DNA from 4 places in the Streptomyces sp. NPDC032822 genome. Region 3 is predicted to be linked to each of the others. Evidence: riboswitches for the same ligand, from Rfam matches in the RefSeq annotation. Region 3 holds a riboswitch; each other region holds the start of a gene.

Region 1 (2,189 bases), on a different contig from region 3:
ACCATCCTGCCGCTGTACTCGCTGATGCTCGGTCTGCTGGCGCTGCTGGGCTTCATGGCCATCGCGGCCGGGATCAAGGTCAGCAACGGGCAGTTGGCGATCCCGCAGCTGTTCGAGACGATGTTCCCGGACTGGTTCGCGGGCGTGGCCTTCGCGGCCATCGGCATCGGTGCGCTGGTGCCGGCGGCGATCATGTCGATCGCCGCCGCGAACCTCTTCACCCGCAACATCTACAAGGACTTCATCAAGCCGGACGCGACGCCCGAGCAGGAGATGAAGGTCTCCAAGCTGGTCTCGCTCCTGGTGAAGGTCGGCGCGCTGGCCTTCGTCCTCACCATGGACAAGACGGTCGCCATCAACTTCCAGCTCCTCGGCGGCATCTGGATCCTGCAGACCTTCCCGGCCCTGGTCGGCGGTCTGTTCACCCGCTGGTTCCACCGCTGGGCCCTGCTGGCGGGCTGGGCGGTCGGCATGGTCTACGGCACGGTCGCCGCGTACGGCGTCGCCTCGCCGACGCAGAAGCACTTCGGCGGCTCGTCGAAGGAGATCCCCGGCATCGGTGAGATCGGCTACATCGGCCTGACGGCGTTCGTCCTCAACCTGGTGGTGACGGTGGTCCTCACCTTCGTCCTGAAGGCCCTCAAGGCCCCGGACGGCATCGACGAGACGTCCCCGCAGGACTACACGGCGGACGCCGGCGACCCCGGCGTCGAGGTGGAGCTGCCCCCGGCCACGGCGGGCACCACGCACTGAGCCGTACGCCACGACCACGGGCCGCCGGAGCGATCCGGCGGCCCGTGGTCGTGTGTCCCGGTATTGGGTGCCGTGTCTCGGCGGCATCACGCTCCTCATCTGCCAGTTGACGCTCTGAAACCAGCGCGACACAACATATGGGGGTGCTGTCCCCACCCGGCACAAGATGTATGCTCGTGCTCGCTGTCGTCGCAGGGGAATCCGGTGCGAATCCGGAACTGTCCCGCAACGGTGTACTCATGCGCGCATATGCGTGTATGGGAGTCAGTCCGAGGACCTGCCGACAGCGCGCCCGGCCACCAGGCCCGGGTGCCATGACGTCCGGGCCTCGCGGAATGGGCCGGTGGACGCGACGCCGTGTGCGGTCGTGCGCTGCCCCCTGCCCTCCTTGAGGCCCCCCGTGCCGAGCGAGGGAGAGCCCCACGTGACCATCGCGCCAGCAGACCCGGCTTCAGTCGTCGAGACGATCGACGCCGTCGAGGTCGCCGAGGTCGTCCAGGCCATCGAGGCGGGGACCGACGGTCCCGGAACCGCGTTGCTGCGGACCCTGACCGAGCTGACCGCCGACCTCCCCGACGCCGACCCCGGCCGGGTCGCCGCCGCCGCGCTGCGCGGCCGGTCCGCGCGGGCGGACGAGTCGGAGCTGCGCGAGCTGGCCACCGAGGCCGCCGCCGGCCTGATCTCCGAGGACCCCGCCTACTCGCGGCTCGCGGCCCGCCTGCTGACGATCAGCATCCGCGCCGAGGCCGCCTCCCAGGGCGTCACGTCCTTCACGGAGTCGGTCGTGGTGGGCCACGGCGAGGGTCTCATCGCGGACCGTACGGCCGAGTTCGCGCGGGTCCACGCCGCACGCCTGGACACGCTGGTCGACCGGCAGGCGGACGACCGCTTCGGGTACTTCGGTCTGCGCACGCTGCACAGCCGCTATCTGCTCCGGCACCCCATCACCCGGCGGGTGATCGAGACGCCCCAGTACTTCATGCTGCGGGTGGCGTGCGGTCTGGCCGAGGACGACAGCACCCGCGCCCTGGACGAGGTCGCGGCCCTGTACCGGCTCATGAGCCGCCTCGACTACCTCCCCTCCTCCCCCACCCTCTTCAACTCCGGCACCCGGCACCCCCAGATGTCGTCCTGCTACCTCCTCGACTCCCCGCTGGACGAGCTGGACTCCATCTACGGCCGCTACCACCAGGTCGCCCGGCTCTCCAAGCACGCCGGCGGCATCGGCATCGCGTACTCCCGCGTCCGCTCCCGCGGTTCGCTGATCCGCGGCACCAACGGGCACTCCAACGGCATCGTGCCGTTCCTGAAGACCCTCGACGCCTCGGTCGCCGCCGTGAACCAGGGCGGCCGGCGCAAGGGCGCGGCGGCGGTCTACCTGGAGACCTGGCACTCCGACATCGAGGAGTTCCTGGAGCTGCGCGACAACACCGGTG
Region 2 (2,189 bases), on a different contig from region 3:
GCCATTCGTCGTGGGTGTCGTCGAAGACGTTCTTCGCGCCGAGCTCACGGGTGACGACTCCGGGGGCGCCGCAGCAGCCGGCCATGTAGGGCGACTCGGCGTTGGCGAACCAGTAGAGGAGGCTCACGTCGGAGGCGTCGATGTCCGACGTGGCCGTGTCCATCCGCTTCTTGAGGGAGGCCACCAGCTTCTCGCCGCGCTCCTCCACACCGAACACGGCGGCCAGGTCCCGCACTTCGTCGTAGATGGCCTCGATGGTCAGGGGCTCGCCGCGGGCGCCGTCCCCGTCGCCGGAGTTGTCCTTGCCCGCGCAGTCGGACGGGGAGACGTAGGTCGGCACGCCGAGCTTCTCGAACTGGTCCCGGGTGGCGACACCGCCCTTGCCGAGCGTGGAGACGAAGGAGGAGGCGACGAAGTCCGGTTCGGTGTCCAGGACCCGTTCGAAGGAGGGGGCGTTGTCCGCGAGCCGCGGCACCTTGGCGTTGGCCTTCTCCAGCCCCTTCAGCACGGGGTCGGTCCAGGTCGCCGTACCCACCATGCGGTCGGCGAGACCGAGGGAGAGCATGATCTCGGTGGTGCCCTGGTTGAGGGAGACGGCCCGCTGCGGCGGGGCCTCGACCCGGACCGCATGACCGCAGTTGTCGAGAGTGACGGCGGCGGCCGGGTCGGTGCTGTCGGCGTCGCCGCAGCCGGCCAGGAGCAGGGTGGTGGCCGCGAGCAGCGCGGAGGGACGGGCAAGACGTGCTATCGGCACGGGAGTCGATCCTCGGTCGTCGAGGGCCCTAACGCGGAGCCCGGTCGTACGGTGCTCCCCCGCCGTGCGTTGGCCGCGGGGGTCGCCAGCAGGTCTTCGGACTCGGGATCGTCCGGTCGGGGCGCCTTCCCGGACGACATACGCGTCGTCCAGTGGCCGATGCCCCGCCCGTCCCCCTCACCGCTGCGCGTCAGCTCCGGATTCGCACCGGATTCCCTGACCCACGTGCATGGGTTCGACTGGCCTCGGCAAGCTATCACGGTGCGGGAATCGCCGATCGCCGCGCACGGTTGTGGCAGGGGCCAGCCCTTTCACGACCCCCGAGGAGACCCACGGTGTACGGCGACGAGGCAACGGTCCGCAAGATCCTCACCGGGCTCGGCGACACCTGGGCCGTGGTGGGCCTGTCGTCGAACCGGCGACGCGCCGCGTACGGCGTGGCCGAGGTGCTCCAGCGCTACGGCAAGCGGGTCGTGCCGGTGCACCCCCAGGCGGAGACCGTGCACGGGGAGCGGGGATACGCCTCGCTGGCGGAGATTCCGTTCGACGTGGACGTCGTCGACGTGTTCGTGAACAGCGATCTCGCCGGGGCGGTCGCCGACGAGGCCGTGGCGAAGGGCGCGCGGGCGGTCTGGTTCCAGCTCGGCGTCATCGACGAGGCCGCGTACGAGCGCACCCGGGCCGCCGGCCTGGAGATGGTGATGGACCGCTGCCCGGCGATCGAGATCCCCCGTCTGGGCTGAGGACTCACACCCTCGGGGTGAGCGCGTGCAGCTCCACCCCGAGGGCGGTGATGCTCTCCCGGCCGCCTTCGGGCAGCCCGTCGTCGGTGACGATGGTGTCGACCTTGGCCAGGTCGGTGACGCGGTACTTCGCGAACGAGCCGTACTTGGTGCTGTCCGCCAGCAGTACGCACTGCGAACTCGCGGCCAGCGCGGCCTGCTTGAGTTCGACCTTGTCCAGCGAGAAGGACGTCACGCCCCGCTCCAGGCTCCAGGCTCCGGTGCTCATGAAGAACAGGTCCAGGTTGATCGTCTCCAGGGTGCGCGCGGCGAGGCGTCCGCTGCTGGAGCCGCTGTCGCGGTCGACGATGCCGCCGGTGTGGATCACCTCGATCTCCGGCAGCTCGAAGAGGCTCGTCACGACGTGGAAGTCGTTGGTGACGACGGTGAGGTCCTTGCGCCCGGCCAGCAGCGGGACGATCAGCTGGCAGGTGGTGCCGGCGTCGAGGTGGACCACCATGCCGTCCTGGACGAGCGTGGCCGCGTGCCGGGCGATGGCCGACTTGCGCGGGAGTTCGAGCACGGCCCGGTCCCGTCGCTCCCGGGGCGGCTCCTGCCCGGTGGGCGCCTTGTCGGCGAGCCGGACGCCGCCCTTGACGGAGACGAGGTGGCCCGCGGACTCCAGTGCGGCGATGTCCCGCCTGACGGTCATG
Region 3 (2,189 bases):
GGCGGGCCCGGTTCAGCGGTCCGCCACCGGATACGGGACGAACGTGCTGCTGTGCTGGTCGATCCGGAGCGGCCGGCCGAGGGGCGGGGCCGCGCGCTGGGGGCATTCGAGGCGTTCGCAGACGCGGCAGCCCATGCCGATGGGGGTGGCGGCGGAGGCGTTGTCGAGGTCGAGGCCGTCGGAGTAGACGAGCCGGTGCGCGTGGCGGATCTCGCAGCCCAGGCCGATGGCGAAGGTCTTGCCGGGTTCGCCCCAGCCGCCGCGGTGGCGGGTGAGTGCGCGGGCCGTCCTGGACACCCTCGGCGCGATCGCGGAATCCTTGTACGAGGAGTTCAAGGAGCCGCTCCACGCCCCGCCCCCGTTGCTCCAACGGATGTTCCAGGCAGGGCTGTTGGGGCGCAAGAGCGGCCGGGGATTCCACGTGTACGACCAGGACTGAGGGGCCCGGCCGGCGCGGGCACCCGCCGCGTGTCCCATCTCACGGTCCGCCATGTGAGCGGAGTTCTCCGTGCCGAGGCGGCGCCCCCTAGGCTGGCCGACGCAGCTGGTTCGCCCCGTCCGCCAGACGGGATGCGTCGTAAGAGGGAACCCGGTGGGAATCCGGGACTGCCCCGCAGCGGTGAGCGGGAACGACCGCCGTCATACGCACTGGGTCCGGTGAACAGGGCCTGGGAAGCGACGGCCAGTAGGTGTCCTCCGTACGGAGGGCGTGCCCGCGAGTCCGAAGACCTGCCCGTTGCCCGCGCGCGATCCCTCGTGCGCGGACATCCCGGTGGCCTCGTGGGCGGGTCGGCGTACCTATCGGGCGGACGATCGCGCGCTGTACCGCGCGGAACGAGGTCCGTCCGGTTCGTCACCCCTTCGCGCCCGCGTCCCGTCCCGGGATTCCAGGGAGATATCTCGCGAAGGAGATTTCCGTGACAGCGAAGCCCGCAGCCGCGGCAGCACGGGCCACCGTGTACGGCTACCCCCGCCAGGGACAGCACCGGGAACTGAAGAAGGCGATCGAGGGCTACTGGAAGGGCCGCGTCGACGCCGGCACCCTCCGGTCCACCGCGGCCGGCCTGCGCCGGACGAACTGGTCGCAGCTGGCCGAGGCCGGCATCCACGAGGTTCCCACCGGCGACTTCTCGTACTACGACCATGTCCTGGACACCAGTGTCATGGTCGGCGCGATCCCCGCCCGCCACCGCGCCGCCGTCGAAGCGGACGCCCTGGACGGCTACTTCGCGATGGCCCGCGGCACCCAGGACGTGGCGCCGCTGGAGATGACCAAGTGGTTCGACACCAACTACCACTATCTGGTACCGGAGTTGGGCCCGGACACCGTGTTCGCGGCGGACTCCGGCAAGCAGGTCGCCGAGCTCCGTGAAGCCCTCGCCCTCGGTCTCACCGCCCGCCCGGTCCTTGTCGGCCCGGTCACCTACCTCCTGCTCGCCAAGCCCGCGCCCGGTGTGGCCGCCGACTTCGACCCGCTGACGCTCCTCGACCGGCTGCTGCCCGTCTACGCCGAGGTCGTCGCCGACCTGCGCGCGGCGGGCGCCGAGTGGGTGCAGCTGGACGAACCGGCCCTCGTCCAGGACCGCACACCGGCCGAGCTGAACGCGGCCACCCGCGCCTACCGCGACCTCGGCACCCGCACCGACCGACCGAAGCTGCTGGTCGCCTCCTACTTCGACCGGCTCGGCGACGCCCTGCCGGTACTGGCCAAGGCCCCGGTCGAGGGGCTCGCCCTCGACTTCACCGAGGCCGCCGCGGCCAACCTCGACGCGCTCGCCGCCGTGGGCGGACTGCCCGGAAAGCGCCTGGTCGCCGGTGTGGTCAACGGGCGCAACATCTGGGTCAACGACCTCTCGGCGTCCCTCGCCACGCTCGGCACGCTACTCGGGCTCGCCGACCGGGTCGACGTGGCCGCCTCCTGCTCACTGCTCCACGTCCCGATCGACACCGCGGCCGAGCGGGACGTCGAGCCGCAGATCCTGCGCTGGCTCGCCTTCGCCCGGCAGAAGACCGCCGAGATCGTCACCCTCGCCAAGGGCCTCGCCGACGGCACCGACACCATCACCGGCGAACTCGCCGCCAACCGGGCCGACCTGGCCTCCCGCGCGGCCTCCCCCCTCACCCGCGACCCCGCCGTCCGGGCCCGCGCCGCCGCCGTCACGGACACCGACGCCCGCCGCTCCCGGCCG
Region 4 (2,189 bases), on a different contig from region 3:
TCCGCACCATGGGCAAGGGCCTGACCGACCTTCAGCCGCAGCAGGGCTTCGCCGCCCAGACCAGCGCGGCCACGGTCATCCTGGCCTCCTCCCACCTCGGTTTCTCCCTCTCCACCACGCACTCCGTCTCCGGTTCGGTGATGGGCGCGGGCCTCGGCCGCAAGGGCGGTGTGGTCCGCTGGTCCACGGCGACCCGCATGTTCGTGGCGTGGGGCCTGACCCTGCCCGCCGCGGCCCTGGTGGGCGCGCTCGCCGAGTACGTGACCAGGATCGGGGACTTCGGCACCGCCCTGGTCGCGGTCTTCCTGATCGCCTCCAGCGCGGCCATCTGGAAGGTCTCCCGCCGCGAGGTGATCGACGCGAGCAACGTCAACGAGACCGACGGGAGCGGGGAGCCGGCCGGTGTGGTGACCACGGCGATCGCCGCCGTGACGCCGCCGCCCACGGGCACGGTGACCGAGGACCTCACGGCCACGATCCCGGCCCCGGCCGCCACCGCCACCGACCCCGCGGCCCCGCCGGCCGCGACCACCGTCTGAGCCCGGCCCCCAGGCACCTCCCCTCGTGAAGGAAGAAGCAGCATGAAGATCGACTGGGCGGCCCTCGGCTCCGTCTTCGGCGTCAGCCTCGTGATCACCGTGGCCCTCGTGGCCCTGTTCACCCTCGGCATCATGGGCCTGTCGCGCCGCGAACGGGCCACGGCCCAGGGCGACTCCGCCACCCTCGCGGTCACCGGCGCGTACGTGTGCTTCGCGGCGTGCGCGGCCGCGGTGGCGTACGGGATCTCACTGATCGTCGTCTGACCCGCGCGACCCGGACACCACGTGGGGTGCTGGACGGTTCTCCGTCCCGCACCCCACGTCTTTCCGTGACGGCTGCGACCACCCGCGTGTGGGTCTCAGCACACTCTCCCTTCGCAGGTCAACGGCAAGTTGACGGCCCTTCCAACACCGTGGTGGACTGCCGGGGCCATCTACGGCGGCAGGAGAGGAAGCCGGTGCGATTCCGGCGCGGTCCCGCCACTGTCACCGGGGCAGAAAGCCCCGGGAGCCAGGAACTCTCGCCGCCGATCTCGTCGAACCAGGGCGTGGACACCCTGAGTGAGGACATATCGCCATGCGCGGCTGCCGTTTGACGTTCACCACCGGTGCCCTGTCCGTGACCGCGGTCGGCTGAGCCGATGCGTGCCGATCGCGTCTTCGCGTACGGCGCCGCCGCCGGCCTTCTCGGCGACCTCCTGCTCGGCGATCCGCGCCGCGGGCATCCGGTCGCCCTGTTCGGGCGGGCCGCGGGCGCCGTGGAACGGGTGTTGTGGCGGGACCACCGCGGGTGGGGCGCGCTGCACGCCGTGGTGTGCGCCGGTGGCGCCGTCACGCTCGGCGCGATGGCCGCCCGTGCCGTACGCCGCTCCCCCGCCGCCTCCGTCGCGCTGACCGGCGCGGCCACCTGGGCCGTGGTCGGAGGGACGTCGCTCGCCCGGGAGGCCCGGACCGTCGGGCGGGCCCTGGAGGCCGGGGACGTCGACGCCGCACGGGCCCGGCTGCCGCATCTGTGCGGACGGGACCCGCAGGCCCTCGACGCCGACGGAATCGCCCGGGCGGTCGTCGAGTCCGTCGCCGAGAACACCTCCGACGCGGTGGTCGGGGCGCTGGTGTGGGGTGCTGTCGGGGGCGTACCGGGGCTGCTCGGCTTCCGGGCCGTGAACACCCTCGACGCCATGGTCGGGCACAGGTCGCCCCGGTACCGCCGCTACGGGTGGGCCTCCGCCCGCGCCGACGATGTCGCGGGGTGGCCGGGGGCGCGTCTGACCGCCGTGCTCGCCGCGGTGGCGGGGCCGGATCCGCGAGGTGCCGTGCGGGCCTGGCGGGCCGACGCGGCGAAGCATCCGAGCCCCAACGCCGGTCCCGTGGAGGCCTCGTTCGCGGGGGCGCTGGGCGTACGGCTCGGCGGGACCCTGTCCTACGCGGGACGGGTCGAGCACCGGCCGGTCCTCAACGAGGAGGGGCGCACCGTCGCGACCTGCGACATCGAACGGGCCGTACGGCTGTCGCGGCGCGTCGGCTGGCTCACGCTCGGCGTGGGCGTCGCCGCACGGCTGCTGACGCGGGGGCGTGCCTCATGACCGGTGGTGGACTGCTCGTCGCCGGGACCACCTCGGACGCCGGCAAGAGCGTCGTCACCGCCGGGAT

The links. A riboswitch is a leader RNA that binds a small molecule or an ion and turns the genes downstream of it on or off. The one in region 3 is predicted to bind cobalamin.
Region 1: another riboswitch for cobalamin. It lies ahead of ACZ5VD_RS21440 (ribonucleoside-diphosphate reductase subunit alpha); the one in region 3 lies ahead of metE (5-methyltetrahydropteroyltriglutamate--homocysteine S-methyltransferase).
Region 2: another riboswitch for cobalamin. It lies ahead of ACZ5VD_RS12070 (ABC transporter substrate-binding protein); the one in region 3 lies ahead of metE (5-methyltetrahydropteroyltriglutamate--homocysteine S-methyltransferase).
Region 4: another riboswitch for cobalamin. It lies ahead of ACZ5VD_RS23160 (cobalamin biosynthesis protein); the one in region 3 lies ahead of metE (5-methyltetrahydropteroyltriglutamate--homocysteine S-methyltransferase).

Annotation. Positions count from the first base shown of each region.
Region 1 covers NZ_JBVIOL010000007.1:196,984-199,172, forward strand. Annotated here, with positions in the region: gene mctP (monocarboxylate uptake permease MctP) at 1-753, shown strand, start outside; cobalamin riboswitch at 924-1,052, shown strand; gene ACZ5VD_RS21440 (ribonucleoside-diphosphate reductase subunit alpha) at 1,178-2,189, shown strand, end outside.
Region 2 covers NZ_JBVIOL010000003.1:656,138-658,326, forward strand. Annotated here, with positions in the region: gene ACZ5VD_RS12070 (ABC transporter substrate-binding protein) at 1-754, opposite strand, end outside; cobalamin riboswitch at 825-1,013, opposite strand; gene ACZ5VD_RS12075 (CoA-binding protein) at 1,090-1,497, shown strand; gene ACZ5VD_RS12080 (DeoR/GlpR family DNA-binding transcription regulator) at 1,502-2,189, opposite strand, start outside.
Region 3 covers NZ_JBVIOL010000005.1:559,655-561,843, forward strand. Annotated here, with positions in the region: partial or broken gene ACZ5VD_RS17980 (short-chain fatty acyl-CoA regulator family protein) at 13-294, opposite strand; partial or broken gene ACZ5VD_RS17985 (3-hydroxyacyl-CoA dehydrogenase family protein) at 290-439, shown strand; cobalamin riboswitch at 542-739, shown strand; gene metE (5-methyltetrahydropteroyltriglutamate--homocysteine S-methyltransferase) at 918-2,189, shown strand, end outside.
Region 4 covers NZ_JBVIOL010000008.1:59,629-61,817, forward strand. Annotated here, with positions in the region: gene ACZ5VD_RS23150 (inorganic phosphate transporter) at 1-539, shown strand, start outside; gene ACZ5VD_RS23155 (hypothetical protein) at 582-803, shown strand; cobalamin riboswitch at 940-1,079, shown strand; gene ACZ5VD_RS23160 (cobalamin biosynthesis protein) at 1,181-2,122, shown strand; gene ACZ5VD_RS23165 (cobyric acid synthase) at 2,119-2,189, shown strand, end outside.